Regions from separate parts of the Kitasatospora sp. NBC_01250 genome, predicted to be linked through region 2. Evidence: riboswitches for the same ligand, from Rfam matches in the RefSeq annotation. Region 2 holds a riboswitch; the other holds the start of a gene.
The links. A riboswitch is a leader RNA that binds a small molecule or an ion and turns the genes downstream of it on or off. The one in region 2 is predicted to bind S-adenosylmethionine.
Positions count from the first base shown of each region.

Region 1 (10,456 bases), 1.4 Mb from region 2:
ACAATGGCCCCATGACCGAGTTGACCGAACGGGAGCTGGCCGTGCTCGCCCTGGAGGCGGCCGGCTGGCGGACCCAGGGCGCCAAGGAGCAGGCCGTGCGGGAGCGCCTGGGCATCTCCGCCACCCGGTACTACCAGCTGCTGAACGGCCTGCTGGACCGCCCGGAGGCGCTGGCGCACAGCCCGGTGCTGGTCAACCGGCTGCGCCGGGTCCGCGCCGCCCGTCGCGCCGAGCGTTAGCCCGCGGCGGCCCTGGGTAGGTTGGCCGTCATGGGTATCGCGCTGGAACCAAGGACCGCCGAGGGACGCGAGGGGCTGGCCGCGCTGCTGGCCGATCCGGCGCGGGCGCTGGTCGCCGTGGACTTCGACGGCACCCTGTCCCCGATCGTCGCCGATCCCGAGCAGGCCTGGGCGCACCCCGGCGCCGCCGCCGCGCTGGCCGCGCTGGCGCCGCTGGTCGGCACCGTGGCCGTGGTGACCGGGCGTCCGGTGCTCAGCGCGGTGCGGCTGGGCGGCTTCGACCGGCAGCCGGGGCTCGAACCCCTGGTGGTGCTCGGCCACTACGGCGCCGAGCGCTGGGCGGGCGGCACCCTGACCGCGCCGCCGCCGCACCCGGGGGTGGCCGCCGTACGGGCCGAACTGCCTGCGCTGCTGGCCGCGGTGGGCGCGCCGGAGGGCACCGGCACCGAGGACAAGGAGCGCTCGGTCGCGGTGCACACCCGCCGCACCGCCGACCCCGCCGCCGCCTTCGAGCTGCTGCGCGAGCCGCTGGCCGCGCTGGCGGCGGCGCACGGCCTGACCGTCGAACCGGGCCGCCTGGTCCTGGAGTTGCGTCCGCCGGGGGTGGACAAGGGAGCCGCGCTGAGCGGCCTGGTGAGCGAGCGGGGCGCCCGGTCGGTGCTCTACGCCGGCGACGACCTGGGTGATCTGGCCGCCTTCGCGGCGGTGCGCCGACTGCGTGCGGCGGGCGGGGGCGGCCTGCTGGTGGCCAGCGGACCGGTGACCGGCGAGCCGCCGGTGCGCGAGATCGCCGAGCAGGCGGACCTGCTGGTGGCGGGGCCGGCCGGCGTGGTGGAGCTGCTGGAGCGGCTGGGTCAGTCGCTCAGTTCGGCCAGCTGAGCCAGGAACCACTGCTGCGGCGGCAGCGCGGTGGCCGCCGCGGCCAGCCGTCCGGTGCGCTCGGCCCGCTCGGCCGCCGGCATGCTCAACGCCCGGTGCAGCGCCTCGGCGGTGCCGACCACGTCGTAGGGGTTGATGCTCAGCGCGTCCGCGCCCAGCTCGGCGTGGGCACCGGCCTCGCGGGAGAGCACCAGCGCGCAGCCCGCGTCGGAGACCACCGGGACCTCCTTGGCGACCAGGTTCATGCCGTCCCTGATCGGGTTGACCAGCGCCACGTCCGCCATCCGGTAGGCCGCCAGCGAGCGCGCGAAGTCGTCCTCGACCTGGAGTATCAGCGGTTGCCAGGAGTCGGTGGCGAACTCCTCGGTGATCTCCTGGCTGAGCCGCTGCACGGCCGCGGTGTAGTCGCGGTACTCGGCCAGGTCCTGCCGGGAGGGGTAGGCGAAGGCGATGTGCACCACCTGCTCGCGCCACTCGGGGCGGCTGCGCAGCAGGTGCCGGTAGGCCTGCAGGCCGCGCACGATGTTCTTGCTCAGCTCGGTCCGGTCCACCCGCACGATGGTCCGCCGCCCGCCCACCGCCTCGCGCAGCGCGGCCAGCCGCTCGTCCACGTCCGGCCGGTGGGCGCGCTCGCGCAGGAAGTCGGCGTCGGCGCCCAGCGCGTGCACCCCGAGCCTGGTGGTGCGGCCCTGGTGGCTGACCGAGAGGTCGGACCGGGGGCCCGCCCCAGAAATGATCTTCGCGTCCAGGAGCTGCTCGCAGCAGTCCGCGAAGGCCTCGGCCCAGCGGCGGGTGTGGAAGCCGGCCCGGTCGGCGCCCAGCACCCCGGTCAGCACGGCGCGGGCCAGCTCGTCCGGCAGCATGCGGAAGTAGTCCGCCGGGGCCCACGGGATGTGCAGGAAGTAGCTGATCCGCAGGTCGGGACGGAGCTCGCGGAGCAGCGCCGGCACCAGGGTCAGGTGGTAGTCCTGCACGAGCACGGCGGCGCCCGGGGCGGCCTCGGCGGCCAGCGCCTCGGCGAAGGCCGCGTTGTAGGCCTCGAAGGCCGTCCACCGGGCGTCGGCGTCGGCGTCGAAGACGGGTGCGGTGGGCGTGTTGTAGAGCAGGTGGTGCAGGAACCAGAGGGTCGAGTTGGCCACCCCGTTGTAGGCCTGGTCGAAGACCTCGGGGGCGATGTCCAGCATCCGGACGGCCTGTCCGCCGACATCGAAGCCGCCCTGGTCGAGCCGCCCCTGCGGCGAGCGCCGGGCCGCCGTGCGGTCCGCCTCGCCGAGTGCCGCGCAGACCCAGACCGTGCCCGGGTCGTCGATCGCGGAGAGCCCCGAGACCAGTCCGCCGCCGCCGCGCCGCAGCGTCAGCGTGCCGTCCGGGCCGCTGCTGAAGGAGACCGGACCCCGGTTGGATGCCACCAGGATGCGTGCGGGCGTGTGATCGGACATATCTTCAACCTTGCCGGGGGCGTGCGGACGCAAACCCGGACCTTGGTCACACGCTCTGCGCCCGGTACTGCGGAAGCCCGATCACCGGGGGCCGCTCCAGCGCGATCACCTGGTGGCTGTGGGCGGTGAAGTCGCGGGTCACTGCGTCCCGGGTGAACTGGGTCAGCACCGGGCGGGCCAGGTTCTCGGCGGCCTTCAGGCGGTGGGTGCGGTCCAGCCGCTCCAGGGCGGTGCGGTAGATGGTGGCGGCCATCCGGCCCAGCGCCTGGCTGTCCTGGTGGCGGTGGTGGCGCACCCCCACGTCCACCTGGGCCAGCGCGTCCAGGCCCACCAGCTCCAGCGCGTCCACCAGCAGGCCCAGCTCCACCCCGTAACCGGTCGGGAAGTGCAGCCGCTCCAGCAGCGAGCGGCGGGCCGCGTACTCGCCGCCCAGCGGCTGCACGAAGCCGGCCAGCTGCGGCCAGTGCAGGTCCAGCAGCGGGCGGGCGACCAGCTCGGTGACCCGGCCGCCGCCGGCCGGCACCACCGCTCCTTCGGTCTCCAGGGGGCGGTCGTACATCGCCTTGACCAACTGCAGGTCGGGGTCGGTGAGCAGCGGGCCGATGATGCCGCTGACGAAGGCCGGGTCGAATGCGCGCAGGTCGGCGTCGATGAAGCAGACGATCGCCCCGCTGGTCACCAGCAGCGAGCGCCAGAGCACCTCGCCCTTGCCCGGCACGGCCGGCAGTCCGGGCAGGATCGCGTCCCGGTGCACCACCCGGGCACCGGCCGCCGCGGCCACCTCGGCGGTGCGGTCCGCCGAGCCGGAGTCGACCACCACCAGTTCGTCCACCAGCGGCAGCCGCTCCATCAGCTCGCGGCGGATCACCGTGACGATGTCGCCCACCGTGGACTCCTCGTCCAGCGCGGGCAGCACCACGCTGACGGTGCCGGCCGCCCCCGCGGCCTGCTTGGCGGCGAGCAGCGCGGCGGGCGGCCGGTCGCCCGCCCGCCAGGAGCGTCGGCGCAGCCAGTCGGCCGCCTCCGGGAGTAGCGCGGGGCTCTGCTCGGCAGGCAAATCTCGCTCCTTGTGAATCTCGTCTCGCGGGTCGGACGGTCGGCCTCGGTGGACCGCCCTTCGGATACAGTCTTCGTACTGCGGTCAGACCTTCGCACGCCGGGGTCGATCGCTCGGACTCGCCAGCATTCCTGGTGTCCACAACTTCACAGAGCTCATCCAGAGGGACTGAGGGAACGGCCCGTCGACGTCCCGGCAACCTTCTCGTCCGGCCTTCGCGGGCCCCGGCGGGGCAGGTGCCAATTCCGGCCTGTGGCGCGACCGCGCCATGGGGAAGATGAGGAGAGAGGCCTCGCCATCATGGCTACCGCTACCCCTGCAGCTGTCGGTCCTGTCGATCTCGGCCCCGCCGCCGCGCTGTCCTGTCGCGAGTGCGGCACCCGGTTCCCGCTCGGTCCCAGCTTCGCGTGCCTGGAGTGTTTCGGCCCGCTGGAGATCGCCTACGACTACGAGGGCTACGACGCCGACGAGCTGCGCAAGCGGATCGAGGCCGGCCCCGCCTCGATCTGGCGCTACGCCCCGCTGCTGCCGGTGCCCGCGGACGTGGCCGGCAAGCCCAACCTGAACCCCGGCTGGACCCCGCTGGTGAAGGCCGACAACCTCGGCCGCGAGCTCGGTTTCACCGCCCAGCTGCACGTCAAGGACGACTCCGGCAACCCGACCCACTCCTTCAAGGACCGGGTGGTGGCCTGCGCGATCGAGGCCGCCCGCGCCTTCGACTTCACCACGCTGTCCTGCTCCTCCACCGGCAACCTGGCCGGCGCGGTGGGCGCCGCGGCGGCCCGGGCCGGCTTCAAGTCCTGCGTCTTCATCCCGCACGACCTGGAGCAGGGCAAGGTCGTGATGGCCGGGGTCTACGGCGGTGAGCTGGTCGGCATCGAGGGCAACTACGACGACGTGAACCGGTTCTGCTCCGAGCTGATCGGCGACCCGGCCGGCGAGGGCTGGGGCTTCGTCAACGTCAACCTGCGCCCGTACTACGGCGAGGGCTCCAAGACGCTGGCCTTCGAGATCTGCGAGCAGCTCGGCTGGCGGCTGCCGGAGCAGATCGTGATCCCGATCGCCTCCGGCTCGCAGCTCACCAAGATCGACAAGGGGCTGCAGGAGCTGATCAAGCTCGGCCTGGTCGAGGACCGGCCCTACAAGATCTTCGGTGCCCAGGCGGCCGGCTGCTCGCCGGTCTCCGCGGCCTTCAAGGCGGGTCACGACGCGATCCGCCCGGTCAAGCCGGACACCATCGCCAAGTCGCTGGCGATCGGCAACCCGGCGGACGGCCCGTACGTGCTGGACATCGCCCGGCGCACCGGCGGCGCGGTCGAGGACGTCACCGACGCCGAGGTGGTGGCGGCGATCCGGCTGCTGGCCCGCACCGAGGGGATCTTCGCCGAGACCGCGGGCGGCGTGACCATCGGCGTGCTGAAGAAGCTGGTCGAGAACGGTCTGCTGGACCCGGCCAAGGAGACCGTGGCGATCAACACCGGGGACGGCCTCAAGACGCTGGACGCGGTGGCCGACGCGGGCCTGACCGCGACCATCCGGCCGACCCTGGAATCCTTCCGCGCCGCCGGCCTGGCGTCCTGACCCCACCCCCAGCAGCTGAGCCAGCGGCTCAGCCGGCAGTTCAGCAAGCGAGGAGACACCGATGAGCGCGAACGTCCGTATCCCGACCATCCTGCGCACCTACACCGAGGGCGCCGCCGAGGTGAGCGCCGAGGGCGCCACCCTGCAGGAGGTCATCGCCGACCTGGAGCGCAACCACCCCGGCATCGCCGCGCGGATCCTGGACGAGGCGGGCAAGCTGCGCCGCTTCGTGAACGTGTACGTCAACGACGACGACGTGCGGTTCGCCGAGGGCCTGGCCACCGAGGTCGGGGACGGCGCCGGGGTCTCGATCATCCCGGCGGTGGCGGGCGGCTGCTGACGAGGCGTCAGCGCCCCTTCGAGCGCGTTTCCAGGGCGCCGTCCGGCTGTTGGCCGGGCGGCGCCCTGCTGTCGGCCGCCCGCCGGTGGCGCGGCGGCCCGGCCGGTGTCCGTGGCTGTCTCCGGCAGGGCATAGGCTGTCCCCGATGTCCGGGTCCGGCTCGCCCCGCCGCTCGCACGGCAGTTGAGCGCGGCTGGAGCCGTCCGGCCGGTGAGACGCATCTGCCGAGGTATCGCCCGAACCCTGTCGGCGCCTCGTCAGAATTCTTTGGACTATTTGCGGGTTTCGTCCGCTATGTCCCAGCCGAATTGCCGAGGTCTGTCGCATTCATCCCCGACTATCCCTTGGCGCCCCAAGCGAATTGGCGTTCAGTGGCCCTGTTGCACAGGGCGCCGATGCGGATACATTCAGCCGCGGTCGATGCATGCGCCTGCTTCGTCAGCGCCAACTGGCGCCCGGGGGTGGGACGCTGCGGCATGCGGGAGCGCGCCCAGGGGGGATTCCTCGGGTCGCTCCACCAAGACCCGCGCCCGTGACCTGCGGGTGCGCGAAGGGCCAGCACAGCACTAGGGGAGTTCGGAATGGCTCAGGGCACCGTCAAGTGGTTCAACGCGGAGAAGGGCTACGGCTTCATCGCGGTCGACGGTGGTGCGGACGTGTTCGTCCACTACAGCGCGATCCAGATGGACGGCTACCGCACCCTTGAAGAGGGCCAGCGGGTCGAGTTCGAGATCTCCCAGGGGCAGAAGGGCCCGCAGGCGGACATGGTCCGCGCGGCGGTCTGACCTTTCCGAACCTCGGAGCCTCGGCTCTCACCGAGCTGGTGGTTCAGCGGCAGGCCCGTGGGACTTCCCGGACACCGGGACGTCCCGCGGGCCTGCCGTTCGTTTTGCCGCGAGTTGTCGTCGGGTCGCCCGAGGAGCTTGCACTCGCCATGCCGGAGTGCTAATCATTGGCGTTAGCACTCACAGCTTGAGAGTGACAACGGACCGGGTCGGTGAGGCTCCGGGAGCGGTAGGGGACAGGACCCCCGCATACCAGGGCCGTCCGTCGCGGGCACCACTGGTCCGAGCAGTCGACCGTGTCCTGGAGGACCACTTCCGATGGCCAAGATCATCGCGTTTGACGAGGAAGCTCGCCGCGGCCTTGAGCGCGGCATGAACCAGCTTGCCGACGCCGTCAAGGTGACGCTGGGCCCCAAGGGCCGCAACGTCGTCCTTGAGAAGAAGTGGGGCGCCCCCACGATCACCAACGACGGTGTCTCCATCGCCAAGGAGATCGAGCTCGAGGACCCCTACGAGAAGATCGGCGCGGAGCTCGTCAAGGAGGTCGCCAAGAAGACCGACGACGTCGCGGGTGACGGCACCACCACCGCCACCGTGCTCGCCCAGGCGCTCGTCCGCGAGGGTCTGCGCAACGTCGCCGCCGGCGCCAACCCGATGGCCCTCAAGCGCGGTATCGAGAAGGCCGTCGCGGCCGTCTCGGACCAGCTGCTGGCCCAGGCCAAGGATGTGGAGACCAAGGAGCAGATCGCTTCGACCGCCTCCATCTCGGCCGCCGACACCCAGATCGGCGAGCTCATCGCCGAGGCCATGGACAAGGTCGGCAAGGAAGGCGTCATCACCGTCGAGGAGAGCAACACCTTCGGTCTGGAGCTCGAGCTCACCGAGGGCATGCGCTTCGACAAGGGCTACATCTCGGCCTACTTCGCCACCGACCTGGAGCGGATGGAGGCGTCGTTCGACGACCCGTACATCCTGATCGCCAACTCCAAGATCGGCTCGGTCAAGGACCTGCTCCCGCTGCTGGAGAAGGTCATGCAGAGCGGCAAGCCGCTGCTGATCATCGCCGAGGACGTCGAGGGCGAGGCCCTGTCGACCCTGGTGGTCAACAAGATCCGCGGCACCTTCAAGTCCGTCGCCGTCAAGGCCCCGGGCTTCGGCGACCGCCGCAAGGCCATGCTCGGCGACATCGCCATCCTCACCGGTGGCACCGTGATCTCCGAGGAGGTCGGCCTCAAGCTCGAGAACGCCGGTCTCGACCTGCTGGGCAGCGCCCGCAAGGTGGTCATCACCAAGGACGAGACCACCATCGTCGACGGTGGCGGCGACAGCGACCAGGTCGCCGGCCGGGTCAACCAGATCCGCGCCGAGATCGAGAACAGCGACTCGGACTACGACCGCGAGAAGCTCCAGGAGCGCCTCGCCAAGCTGGCCGGCGGCGTGGCCGTCATCAAGGCCGGCGCGGCCACCGAGGTCGAGCTCAAGGAGCGCAAGCACCGCATCGAGGACGCCGTTCGCAACGCGAAGGCGGCCGTCGAGGAGGGCATCGTCGCGGGTGGTGGCGTCGCGCTGCTGCAGGCGTCGGTCGCCTTCGACAAGCTGGAGCTGGAGGGCGACGAGGCCACCGGTGCCAACATCGTCAAGGTCGCGCTGGAGGCCCCGATCAAGCAGATCGCGGTCAACGCCGGCCTCGAGGGCGGCGTCGTGGTGGAGAAGGTGCGCAACCTCCCCGCCGGCCACGGCCTGAACGCCGCGACCAACGAGTACGTCGACCTGATCGCCGAGGGCATCATCGACCCGGCCAAGGTCACCCGCTCCGCGCTGCAGAACGCCGCCTCCATCGCGGCGCTCTTCCTCACCACCGAGGCCGTCATCGCCGACAAGCCGGAGAAGGCCGCTGCCGGCGCTCCGGGCGGCATGCCGGGCGGTGACATGGACTTCTGATCCTCCACCGAGGATCACGGGTTCTGAACAGGGCGGCCTCCTTCGGGAGGCCGCCCTTTCGCATGCCCACCCGCCCCCGGGGGTGCGCGAGAATGGGTGCATGTCCGACATCGAAGCCGCCCTGCACCAGGCCCGCGCGCTGATCCTCACCGACCTGTCCGCCCGCGCCGTCCTGGACCGCGACCCCGCCGCGGACGCCGCCGTGGTGTCCATGGTGGAGGACGCCGTGACGCACCGGCGCTGGTGGCTGGAGCAGTGGCCGGACGGCGTCGAGTTCGTGGCCGGGCTGCTCGCCCAGGACGTCCAGGACGCGCTGCTGGAGGGCTACGGCCGCTGGCCGCTGTGCGAGGACTGCGCGCGCGAGGGCGACCCGCACGCGCTCGGCGTGGAGCCCGAGCTGGGGCCCGACCCGCACTGGGTGTGCGGCAAGGAGGGCGTCGTGGTGGCGGCGGTCGGCTCGCTCCAGCCCTAGGCGACGGCTAGGCGATCAGGGTGTTGATCTCCGCCAGCAGGTTGGCGCGGGCCTGCTGTTCGAACCGGGCGTGCCCGGCGGGGGTGCGGTAGAGCACCGGCAGCGCGATCAACTGGTGCAGGATGAGCGCGCGTTCGCGGCGGAACACCTCCTCGGGGATGAAGGCGTACTCCTCGCGGACCGCGGCGGCGTAGCCGGCGTACGCCTCGGGCGAGCGCCCGAGCACCGCGAGGTCGGCGTCGCAGAGCACCTCGCCGTCCCGGTCACCGGGGCGCGGGAAGTGGCTGACGGTGAGCCGCACCAGCCGGACCACCTCCTCGATCAGCCCGGCCGCCAGCCCCGCCTCGCGCAGCGCGCGGATCGCCAACTGGGCGCTGCGCTCCTCGTTCTCGGACCGGTCCGGCTGGTAGACGGCGTCGTGGAACCAGGCCGCCAGCCGGACGGTGTCCGGCGCGTCGGCGTACTCGGCGAGTGCGTCCACCTCGTCCAGCACGGCCAGCAGGTGGTCCGTGGTGTGGTACCGGCGATGCGGCTCGGCCCAGCGCGCCAGCAGCGCGCGCCCGTACGGCTCGGGGTCGACGGTGGCCGAGCAGCGCTCCAACAGGGCGGTCCAGCGATCGAGCAGGGCGTCGGTGGCGGGGTGCGGGTCGGTAGGCATGACGGTCATTGTGCTCGCCCCCCGCGGCGGGGCGGCACCCCGGTCGGCTGACGGCCCGTCTTTCGTACGCCGGGTCCTGCCGGGGGCTCGCCGGTGGGTCGGGTGATGTGGCAGGGTAGCTGATATGTCTAGACCAATCTTCGAAGTCATCGCGCTGACGGCGCTCGATGCCCAGGCCGCGCAGTCGGGCGGTGCCGACCGGCTCGAACTGGTCACCGACATGGCCGCCGACGGGCTGACCCCCGCGCTCGCCGACTTCGCCGCGATCCGGGCAGCCGTGGACCTGCCGCTGCGGGTGATGCTGCGGATCCGGGACGGCTTCGGCGCCGGTGACCTCGCGGAGCTGGTGGCCCGGGCGGTGGCGCTGCGCGCCGAGGGCGCCGAGGAGTTCGTCCTCGGCTTCCTGGACGCGGACGGGAACGTCGACCTGCCCGCCGTGCGCACCGTGGCCGAGGCGGTGGCGGGCTGCCGCTGGACCTTCCACCGGGCGATCGACCACAGCGCCGACCGGGCCGCGCTGCGCGCCGCGGTCGGCGAGCTGCCGGGCCTGGACACCTTCCTCACCTCGGGGGCCGCCGCGGGGGTCGCGGCGGGCGGCGAGGTGCTGGCCGGTGAGCTGGCCAAGTCGGGGGAGCCCGGCTACCGGCAGCGGATCCTGATCGGCGGCGGTCTGCACGCCGAGCACCTGCCGCGGCTGCGGGCCGAGGGCTTCGACGCCTTCCACGTGGGTGGCGCGGTGCGGACAGCGGGCTGGAACTCGCCGGTCGACGCGGCCAAGGTCGCCCGGTGGCGAGCGCTGATCGACGGCTGAGCGGCTGAGCGGCCTGTCCGGTCGGCGGCGGTCCGCACTGCGGAGCGCCGCCGACGGGCTCAGCCCAACTCGGCCGGCAGCGGCTCGGCGTGCAGCACCGTCAGGCCGGAGACGGCACGGGTCAGCGAGACGTACAGCCGCCGCAGGCCGGTGCGCCGGTCCGGCTCGCCGGCCACCACGGCGGCCGGCTCGTCCAGCACCACGTAGTCGTACTCCAGGCCCTTGGCCAGCGAGGCGGGCACCAGGGTGAGCCG
Region 1 covers NZ_CP108476.1:5,142,852-5,153,307, forward strand. Annotated here, with positions in the region: gene OG500_RS21660 (DUF3263 domain-containing protein) at 12-239, shown strand; gene otsB (trehalose-phosphatase) at 270-1,118, shown strand; gene OG500_RS21670 (alpha,alpha-trehalose-phosphate synthase (UDP-forming)) at 1,094-2,557, opposite strand; gene OG500_RS21675 (glucosyl-3-phosphoglycerate synthase) at 2,604-3,614, opposite strand; SAM riboswitch class I at 3,767-3,898, shown strand; gene thrC (threonine synthase) at 3,915-5,195, shown strand; gene OG500_RS21685 (MoaD/ThiS family protein) at 5,257-5,535, shown strand; gene OG500_RS21690 (cold-shock protein) at 6,117-6,320, shown strand; gene groL (chaperonin GroEL) at 6,639-8,261, shown strand; gene OG500_RS21700 (hypothetical protein) at 8,362-8,733, shown strand; gene OG500_RS21705 (HD domain-containing protein) at 8,741-9,400, opposite strand; gene OG500_RS21710 (copper homeostasis protein CutC) at 9,516-10,202, shown strand; gene OG500_RS21715 (HelD family protein) at 10,262-10,456, opposite strand, start outside.
Region 1: it holds a riboswitch for S-adenosylmethionine, as region 2 does, so the genes downstream of both, thrC (threonine synthase) here and OG500_RS27605 (aminotransferase class V-fold PLP-dependent enzyme) in region 2, are expected to answer to the same signal.

Region 2 (10,456 bases):
CGCCGGCTCTCGCTCTCGGCCACCCCGCGCTCGGTGCCGGCCGCGGCCGCAGCGGCGGCCAGCTCGGCCTGCAGCTTGCGGGCCTCGGCCTGCGCCCGGCGGGTGTCGCTCTCCAGGCTGCGCACCTTCTTGCGCAGCGACTCCGCCTCCTTGCGGATGCCCTCGGAGTCCGCGCGCTGGCGCTCCAGATCGGCCCGGGCCGCGGCACGGGTGGCGGCCAGCTCCTCCTGGAGCTTCTCCACCAGGCGGGCCGCCTCCGCCGCCGCGTCCTGCGCGCCGGCCCGCTCGGCCTCCTCGCCGGCCTCGGCGACCAGCCTGGTCCAGCCGCTGGTGCGCAGCAGGTAGGCCGCAGCCGCCACGTCCAGCGGCTCGGCGGCGCCCGGCACCTGGCCGGTCTCCAGTGCCCTGACCAGGTCGGGCTGCCCCAGCCGCAGCCGGTCCGCTATCCGCAGCCGGAAGACCGGCTCGGCCTCCAGCGCGGCGGCCAGCGCGGTGCCGGCGTACTTGGCCCGCCGGGCGGGGGTGAACTTCGCGTACGGGCGCAGGGTCGGCGGCAGGTCGGCGGGCGGCAGCCCGCCGAGCGCGTCCGCGGCCAGCCCGATCACCCGCCGGCGCACGCCCTCGGGCAGCGGGCGGTCCAGCTGCTCGGCCGCCGCGGGCTCGGCGCCGAGGTCGGCCGTCGGCTCCGCCGGTTCGCCGCCAGCGGGCACGGGCCCCTGCGACTCGGCGGCCTGGCTGGCTGCGTCCATCGCGTCCTCGGCTCCGATCCTGTCTGTGCGGCTGCCCCGGCCCTGTGCCGGCACACCCTGACTCACCGCCCGGTGACTCACCGCTCCATGCAATTGTCGCGTGCGCGGCGGTGATTTTTCAGCAGCCCCTGGTCCGGGGCGGGCTCAGCCCGCGCTCTCGGCGCCCGGGCGGGCCACCAGCTCGACCTGGTCGACCGCGTTGCACCAGCGGCAGCGGATCGACTCCAGGCTCTCGCTGAGCACCTCGCGCTCCTCCACGCTCGCCTCGCCGGCCAGGTCCAGGTGCAGGTACTCGACCACCCGGGAGGACCGGGTGACGTCGAACCGGGTCAGGTTGCCACAGAGCGTGCAGCGCCAGCGGGTCTCGGCGGTGGGCGCGGGGACGGGCATGAGCTGGGTCCTCTCGGCTGCGGCCTGCTCCGGGCCAATGCCCGGCCGGGCCTCAAGCCTAGGGCCTGACCCCGTGGCGGTGGCCACCGGATACCCCTTCCGACCAGCACCGCCATCCCTCGAACACCCGCGCGGGCCGTCACCCGCTCGCCGTACAGCGCGGGTGTCGCCGACCGCCCGGCGCGGAATGCATCGCCGCATGCCGCTCCCCCGGCCCGCCTGGGCCCAGCCCCCCGACGGCGGTCCGGTCCCGGTCGTCACCTGCCTGCTCATCGCGCTGAACTGCCTGGTCTTCCTGGCCGGCCCCAGCGGCATCAACCCGCACTACGGCACCGGCGCCGCCGTGCGGGCCTGCGCGGCGCAGCACTACCAGCAGCGCTGGGGCGCGATCCCCGTCGAGCTGCTGAGCAACCGTCCGCTGACCCAGGGCCGGCTGGCCACGCTGACCGCGCCGGTGAGCGGCTGCCCGCTGCTGACCACCCCGCACAAGATCCCGGCGCTCTCCGCGCTCAGCTCGCTCTTCGTGCACGGCGGATGGCTGCACCTGCTGGGCAACATGCTCTTCCTCTATGTCTTCGGCGCCGACGTCGAGGAACGGCTGGGCCGAGTCCGCTTCCTCCTCTTCTACCTGACGGTCGGCGCGCTGGCCGCCTACGGCTACGCGGCCGCCTGCGGGCACGGCACCGAGTCGCTGCGCCCGCTGGTCGGTGCCTCGGGCGCGATCGCCGGGGTGCTCGGCGGCTACCTGCGCCTGTACCCGCGGGCCCGGGTGACCGCGCTGGTCCCGCTGCTCTTCTTCCTGCCGCTGCGCTTCCCGGCCTGGCTGGTGCTCGGCCTCTGGTTCGCCGTCCAGTGGTGGTCGGTGCACCAGGCCGGGCCCGGGGTCGCCTATCTGGCCCATGTGATCGGCTTCAGCGCGGGGTTCCTGGCCTTGTGGGTGCTGGGCAGGCGCGCCGGATACCCTGGCCCCACGCTCCCCCAGCCTTCCCCCGGGGGGACCCCCAGCCCAGGAGCCTCGCCGTGATCACCGCCATCGTGCTCATCAAGACCAGCGTCGACCGGATCCCCGAGATCGCCGAGGCGATCGCCGCGATCGACGGGGTCAGCGAGGTCTACTCGGTGACCGGCGGCTACGACCTGGTCGCGATGGTGCGGGTGCGCCGGCACGACGACCTGGCCGAGGTGATCCCCGGACGCCTCAACAAGGTGCCCGGGGTCGCGCACACCGAGACCCAGATCGCCTTCCGCACCTACTCGCAGCACGACCTGGAGGCCGCCTTCGCGCTCGGCCTGGACGGCTGACGGCACCTCTCAGCGCCGGGTGTCGGCGACGCAGCGGCCGCCCTCGTTGCGGTAGTTCCAGCGGGCGCCGTCGCTGACCAGCTCGCGCACGGCGGCCAGGAAGCGGTCGATGTGCTCCTCGGGCGTGCCGGCCCCGAAGCTGACCCGGATCGCGTTCAGGCTGCGCTCGCCGGGCAGCGAGGGCTCGGGCGCCCCGCACTCGGACGGGGCGGCCTGCTCACTGCCCAGCAGGGTGCGCACCAGGGGGTGGGCGCAGAAGAGCCCGTCGCGCACCCCGATGCCGTACTCGGCCGACAGCGCCGCCGAGAAGTGCGAGCTGTTCCAGCCCTGCACGACGAAGGAGAGCACGCCGACCCGCGCCGCCGCGGGGCCGAACAGGCTGAGCACCCGGACCTCGGGGATCTCGGCCAGGCCGGCCGTCAGCCGGTCGATCAGGTACTGCTCGCGCTCCTGCAGCGCCTCGAAACCGGCCTCGGTCAGCGCCCGGCAGGCCGCGGCGATGGCGTAGGCACCGATCACGTTGGGCGAACCGGCCTCGTGCCGGGCCGGGCCCTGGTGCCACTCGACGGCCACCGAGCCGTCCACCTCACGGGCCACCGTGCGGCTCGCGCCGCCGCCCGCCAGGTACGGCTCCGCCGCGTCCAGCCAGTCGCTGCGCCCGGCCAGCACACCCGCGCCGAACGGGGCGTAGAGCTTGTGGCCGGAGAAGGCGACCCAGTCGACGTCCAGCTCGCGCACCGAGACCCGGTGGTGCGGGGCCAGTTGCGCGGCGTCCAGCACCACGCGGGCGCCGTGCCGGTGCGCCACCCGGGTCAGCTCGGCCACCGGCCACAGCTCGCCGGTGACGTTGGAGGCGCCGGTGACGCAGAACAGGCGGGGCTCGGCGGGGCTGCCGGCGGCCAGCGCCTCGGCCAGCGCGGCGACGGCCTGCTCGGGCGAGCTCGGGGCGCGCAGGTAGCTGACCGCCAGGCCGGCCTGGCGCCAGGGCAGCAGCGAGGCGTGGTGCTCGGTCTCGAAGGCGAAGACCCGGGTGCCGGCCGGCAGGGCGCCCGCCAGCAGGTTGAGCGAGTCGGTGGTGGCCCGGGTGAAGACCACCTGGTCGTCCTCGCGCAGGTCCAGGAAGTCCGCGACGGTGCGCCGGCTCTGCTCGAACAGGTCGGTGGAGAGCTGCGAGAGGTAGCCGGCGCCGCGGTGCACGCTGCCGTAGTACGGGGCGTAGGCGGCCACCTCGTCCCAGACCCGCTGCAGCGCGGGCGAGCTGGCGGCGTAGTCGAGCGCGGCGTAGCCCACCTTCTCGCCGGAGACCAGCGGGACCTGGACGTCGGCGCCGAGCACGGCGAGGGGGGCGCAGAGATCGAGGGAAGACGGCATGAGGATGCACTCCTTCGGAGTCAGGACCCCGGGAGTGCGAATATGCCGGTGGTCCGCGCTTGCCACACGGACCTGTCGCCGTCTGGCCTGGTCTTCACCCAGGGCACCCCGCCACGGACGGAGGGTTGCCGGACAGCAAGCTGGGGCTCGTCGCGCTGTCACTCATGACCTGGCGAAGACTTTAGATCAGCTCCCGAAGTGCGGTCAAACACCGTCCCGGCATCCGGACACACATGAGACCCGCAGGCCAGCGGCCCGCGGGTCTCGTGGAACTGACGCCGGGTCAGTGCGCGGTGGCCTCCGCCCAGCGCTTGAGGGTGTCCTGCGCGGCGCCCGAGTCGATGGCCGCGGTGGTGCGCCGCATCGCCGCGGCCAGCTGCTCGACCAGCGGCGCATCCGTCAGCTCCAGGGCGACCAGCGCGGCTGCCGAATTGAGCACCACGGCGTCGCGCACCGGCCCCTGCTCCCCGGCCAGCACCCGGCGCGCCACCGCGGCGTTGTACTCGGCGTCCGCCCCGCGCAGCGCCTCGATGCCGACCAGCTCGATGCCCAGCTCGCGCGGGTCGAGGACGGTCTCGGTGACCCGGCCCCCGCGCACCACCCAGACCCGCGAGGTGGCGCAGACGGTCAGCTCGTCCAGCCCGTCGTCACCCCGGAACACCAGTGCGGAGGAGCCGCGCTCCGCGAGCACCCCGGCGATCAGGCCGGCCAGCCGGGTGTCGAAGCAGCCGACCGCGTGCGCGGTGACGCGGGCCGGGTTGGTCAGCGGACCCAGGATGTTGAAGGCGGTGGCCACCCCGAGGTCGCGGCGGGCCGGGGCGGCGTGCCGCATCGCCGGGTGGAAGGTGGCCGCGAAGCAGAAGGTGAGGCCGACCTCCTCGGCCACCTCGGCGACCCGCCGGGCGCTCAGGTCCAACCGGATCCCGAGCCGCTCCAGCACGTCGGAGGAGCCGCTGGCGGACGAGGCCGCCCGGTTCCCGTGCTTGACCACCTTGGCGCCGGCCGCCGCCGCGACGATGGCCGACATGGTGGAGATGTTGACGGTCTTGGCCCGGTCGCCGCCGGTGCCGACGATGTCCACCGCGGGGCCGGGGATGTGCAGCGGCTCGGCGTGCGCGTACATCGCCTCGACCAGGCCGCAGACCTCGGCCACCGTCTCGCCCTTGGCCCGCAGCGCCACCACGAAGCCGGCCACCTGGGCCGGGCTGGCCTCGCCGCTCATGATCCGGTCCATCGCCCAGGCGGCGTCCGCCTGGGTCAGGTCCTGGCCGGTCAGCAGCGCGTTCAGCAGGTCCGGCCAGGTGCGGACCACCTGCGCGGGGTCCTGACCGCCGTTCGCAGGGTTCACATTCACCATGGCCGACTCCAGCTCGCATCCGGTGCTCGTTACGGGGATGCAGCCAGCCTATCGACCGGCGAAGGGCCGCCGCGGCACCCGCGACGGCCCTTCTCTGCTCGTGAGACACCGGCCGGCGGCCGGCGGCGCCGGCCGTCCAGGAGGCGGAACGCTCAGCGCGCCAGGCTGCGCGCGCCCAGACGGGCGCGGAGCAGGGTGGCCACCGTCTCGGCCAGTGCCACCGGGTCGACCGGCTGCGAGATCGCCGCGTCCGCCCGGCTCCAGGCCGCCAGCCAGGTGTCCTGCGGGCGGCCGATCAGCACCAGCACCGGCGGGCAGCCGTAGATCTCGTCCTTCACCTGGCGGGCCAGCCCCAGTCCGCCGGCCGGCACTGCCTCGCCGTCGAAGAGGCAGAGGTCCACGCCGCCCTTCTCCAGCGCGCGCAGCACGGCGGGGACCGTGGCGCACTCCAGGTACGTAACCTCCGGCAGGTCGGCGGCCGGCCGCCGGCCGAGCGCCGAGGTGACCTGCGCGCGGGTGTTGCGGTCATCGCTGTAGACGAGAACGGTGAGCGTCTCGTCACTCGTGTGCGTCGCCATCGACCTGCTCCCATGTGATCCAGACCACGTCCAGTCACCACCGGATGCTACTCCCGATCACCCCCCGCGGGGCGCGACTGGCGCGATCTCTTCCGGATCCGGCCCGCCGGCGCCGCCCGCCGGGCCGGGCGGGCCGGCCCGGGCGGGCGGCCCGCCGGGCGGGTGGCAAGCTGTCACCCACCCGGGCGAGACGGCGTCACCCTCGGCGGTACAGTCCACCCGGACGGCCCACAGCGGTACGCCACCGGTGCCCCGCTGGCCGTCAGGACACGCGTGGCACCCGGGTGGTCCGGCCCAACGCGCCGTCAGAAAATCACCATCCGCACGACGAAACCCCTCGTCAACCGGCGCGCACCGGATACGCACGGCCACCGGCGCAGCCATCCGGGCATACCGCACGCACCGGACACTCCGAGGGAGACCCCCCGGCGTGAAGACGGAATAAGGGACCGACATAATGTCGGTCGTGGCGACAGCAACAGCAACAGAAACCGGGCACGCTCATGGATCGGTCAACCGACCGAACATGACCAGTGTCGGAACCATCGTCTGGCTGAGTTCCGAGCTGATGTTCTTCGCGGCCCTCTTCGCGATGTACTTCACGGCTCGCTCCGTGAAGGGACCAGACTTCTGGGCCGAGAAGGCGCATGCCCTCAACGTCCCCTTCTCCTCCGTGAACACCACGATCCTGGTGCTCTCCTCGCTCACCTGCCAGCTCGGCGTGTTCGCTGCCGAGCGCGGTGACGTCAAGAAGCTCCGCACGTGGTTCTCGATCACCTTCATGATGGGGGCGATCTTCATCGGGGGTCAGATCTACGAGTACACCAACCTGGTGAAGAAGGACGGCATCTCGCTCTCCTCCGACCCGTACGGTTCGGTGTTCTACCTGACCACCGGCTTCCACGGGCTCCACGTGACGGGCGGTCTGATCGCCTTCCTGCTGGTGCTGGGGCGGACCTACGCTGCCAAGCGGTTCACGCATGAGCAGGCCACCGCGGCGATCGTCGTGTCGTACTACTGGCACTTCGTCGACGTGGTCTGGATCGGCCTCTTCGCGACCATCTACCTGATCAAGTAACCGATCAGGTCGCTGGCCGCCGGCCGGACCCCGTGCCCTCACCGGCTCCGGGTCCTTTGCCCGTGCCCGCCTTTGCCGATGCCTACCGGCACCGGGCCCCTCCACCAGTCGACCAGATCCTGACACCGGGGTTATCTCGTGAAAAAGCTCTCCGCACGACGGCGCCACCCACTGGCGGCGCTGGTCGTCCTACTCTTCGCCCTCGCGGCCATCGGGGGGCTGTACGCCGAGTTCGCGCCCGCCGAGAACGCGCAGGCCGACAGCTCCGCGCAGTCGCTCGCGATCGATGAGGGCAAGCGGCTCTTCGCCGTGGGCTGCTCCTCGTGCCACGGCCTCAACGGCGAGGGCAGCAGCACCGGCCCCAGCCTGGTGGGCGTGGGCTCCGCCGCCGTCGACTTCCAGGTCGGCACCGGCCGCATGCCCGCCCAGCAGCCGGGTGCGCAGATCCCGAAGAAGAAGAACATCTACAGCCAGAGCGACATCGACGCGATGGCCGCCTTCGTCGCCTCGCTGGGCCCCGGCCCGGTGACGCCGACCAAGGACCAGTACACCTCCACCGAGACGGACGCGATCTCCAAGGGTGGCGAGCTGTTCCGGACGAACTGCTCGCAGTGCCACAACTTCGCCGGTGCCGGCGGTGCCCTGACGCAGGGTAAGTTCGCGCCCTCGCTGGAGAACGTCGACCCGAAGCACATCTACGAGGCCATGCAGACCGGCCCGCAGAACATGCCCTCCTTCCCCGACACCACCATGCCGGAGAAGCAGAAGCAGGAGATCGTGGCCTTCGTCCGCTACCAGGCGAACGAGGCGCCCAACCCCGGTGGTCTCTCGCTCGGCAGCCTCGGTCCGGTGACCGAGGGTCTGTTCGGCTGGATCTTCGGTCTCGGTGTCCTGATCGCGATCGCGATCTGGGTCGCCGCTCACACCACCAAGGCCAAGAAGTCATGAGCCACGACATGTCAGACGACAAGCTGCCGCAGGCGCACGCCGCCGGCGAAGGGCACGGCGAAGCCGCCGTTGCCGACAACCCGTTCGCGGACCCGGGGCTGCCGCCCCACGAGCCGCGGCGGACCGACATCGACGAGCGGGCCGCCAAGCGGGCCGAGCGCCAGGTGTCGCTGCTCTTCATCGTCTCGATGCTGGCGACCGTCGGTTTCATCGCCAGCTACGTCAGCATCGACGCCGACCGGATCGTCTACATCTTCCCGCTGGGCCACATCAGCGCGCTGAACTTCGCGCTCGGTATGACCCTGGGTGTGGCGCTGTTCTGCATCGGCGCGGGCGCGGTCCACTGGGCCCGCACCCTGATGTCGGACGTCGAGCTGCCGGCCGAGCGCCACGCGATCGAGGCCGACGACGAGACCCGCGCGGACGTCATCGAGCAGTTCAAGACCGGCGCCGCCGAGTCCGGCTTCGGCCGCCGCAAGATGATCCGCAACACCCTGATCGGGTCCATGGCCCTGGTGCCGCTCTCCGGCGTGATGCTGCTGCGCGACCTCGGCCCGCTGCCCGAGAAGAAGCTCGACGTCACGGGTTGGAACGAGGCCACGCCGAACGCTCCGATCCGGCTGGTCAACATGAACACCAACGAGCCGATGAAGGCCGAGGACATCGCGGTCGGCTCGCTGACGTTCGCCAAGCCCGGCCCGTCCGCGCTGCGTCCGGCCGGTCTGCAGGAGTCCGACGAGGACTTCCAGGAGGCCATCGCCAAGGACGCGCTGATGCTGATCCGCATCCAGCCGAACGACATCAAGGACGCCGACTCGGCCGCCCTGGGCTTCGAGGGTGTGCTGGCGTACTCCAAGATCTGCACCCACGTCGGTTGCCCGATCTCGCTGTACGAGCAGCAGACCCACCACGCGCTCTGCCCCTGCCACCAGTCGACCTTCGACCTGTCGGACGGCGCGCGCGTTATCTTCGGCCCGGCCGGGCACCCCCTGCCGCAGCTGAAGATCGTCACCGATGCCTCCGGCTACCTGGTAGCCCCCGGCGGCTTCGAGCACCCCGTCGGTCCGAGCTTCTGGGAGCGCAGCGAATGAGTTCCGCGTCGACTAGCGCGAAGCAGGCCGCACCGGCCAGCACGCGCGACAAGCCCGCCAACAAGGCGGAGGCCGCAGCCGACTGGGTGGACGGCCGGCTGGGGATCTACTCCCTGGCCAAGGCCAACCTGCGGAAGATCTTCCCGGACCACTGGTCCTTCATGCTCGGTGAGATCTGCCTCTACAGCTTCATCATCATCATCCTGACGGGCGTCTACCTGACGCTCTTCTTCAAGCCCAGCATGGGCGAGGTCATCTACAACGGCTCGTACTCGCCGTTGGACGGCATCCGGGTCTCGGAGGCCTACGCCTCCACGCTGAACATCAGCTTCGAGGTCCGCGGCGGTCTGCTGATCCGGCAGATCCACCACTGGGCCGCGATCGTGTTCGTCGCCGCGATGTTCGTGCACATGATGCGCGTCTTCTTCACCGGCGCGTTCCGCAAGCCCCGCGAGATCAACTGGCTGTTCGGCTTCCTGCTGCTCTTCCTGGGCTTCTTCGACGGCTTCCTCGGGTACTCGCTCCCCGACGACCTGCTCTCCGGCACCGGTATCCGGTTCATGGAGGGCGCCATCCTGGCCGTCCCGCTGGTCGGTACCTACATCTCGTTCTTCCTGTTCGGCGGGGAGTTCCCGGGGACCGACATCGTGCCGCGGTTCTTCACGATCCACGTGCTGCTGATCCCGGGCATCATGCTCGGCCTGCTGGTGGCGCACCTGATCCTGGTCTTCTACCACAAGCACACCCAGTGGGCGGGCCCGGGCAAGACCGAGAAGAACGTGGTCGGCATGCCGCTCATGCCGGTCTACATGGCCAAGGCCGGCGGTTTCTTCTTCCTCGTCTTCGGCATCATCGCGGCGATGTCCGCGATCGCCTCGGTCAACCCGGTCTGGGCCTACGGCCCGTACCGTCCGGACCAGGTCTCCACCGACGCCCAGCCCGACTGGTACATGGGCTTCGCCGAGGGTCTGATCCGTGTCATGCCGGGCTGGGAGATCCGGGCCTGGGGCCACACCCTGAACCTGGGTGTCTTCATCCCGCTGATGCTCTTCCCGCTGGTGCTGGCCGCCATCGCCGTCTACCCCTTCATCGAGGGCTGGATCACCGGCGACAAGCGCGAGCACCACATCCTGGACCGCCCGCGCAACGCCCCCGTGCGTACCGCGCTGGGTGCCGCCTGGATCAGCCTCTACCTGGTGCTGCTCTCCGGCGGTGGCAACGACCTGATCGCCACGCACTTCCACCTGTCGCTGAACGACATCACGTACTTCGTGCGGATCGGTTCGTTCGTCGTCCCGGTGGTGGTCTTCTTCGTGACCAAGCGCTGGTGCCTGGGCCTGCAGCGCCGGGACAAGGAGAAGGTGCTGCACGGTCGCGAGACCGGCGTCATCAAGCGGCTGCCGCACGGTGAGTTCATCGAGGTGCACGCCCAGCTCCCGCAGGGCACGCTCCACACGCTCACCTCGCACGAGCAGTACGAGCCGGTCGAGCTGCCGGCCGAGGTCGACGAGAACGGTGTCGCCCGCAAGGTCGGCCTGGCGACCAAGACCCGCGCCAAGCTCTCCGAGGGCTACTTCGGCGAGGGCAACCAG
Region 2 covers NZ_CP108476.1:6,517,819-6,528,274, reverse strand. Annotated here, with positions in the region: gene OG500_RS27625 (NYN domain-containing protein) at 1-749, opposite strand, end outside; gene OG500_RS27620 (hypothetical protein) at 894-1,139, opposite strand; gene OG500_RS27615 (rhomboid family intramembrane serine protease) at 1,339-2,163, shown strand; gene OG500_RS27610 (Lrp/AsnC family transcriptional regulator) at 2,160-2,441, shown strand; gene OG500_RS27605 (aminotransferase class V-fold PLP-dependent enzyme) at 2,451-3,812, opposite strand; SAM riboswitch class IV at 3,863-3,982, opposite strand; gene trpD (anthranilate phosphoribosyltransferase) at 4,096-5,169, opposite strand; gene OG500_RS27595 (hypothetical protein) at 5,322-5,747, opposite strand; gene ctaE (aa3-type cytochrome oxidase subunit III) at 6,205-6,825, shown strand; gene qcrC (cytochrome bc1 complex diheme cytochrome c subunit) at 6,964-7,773, shown strand; gene qcrA (cytochrome bc1 complex Rieske iron-sulfur subunit) at 7,770-8,864, shown strand; gene qcrB (cytochrome bc1 complex cytochrome b subunit) at 8,861-10,456, shown strand, end outside.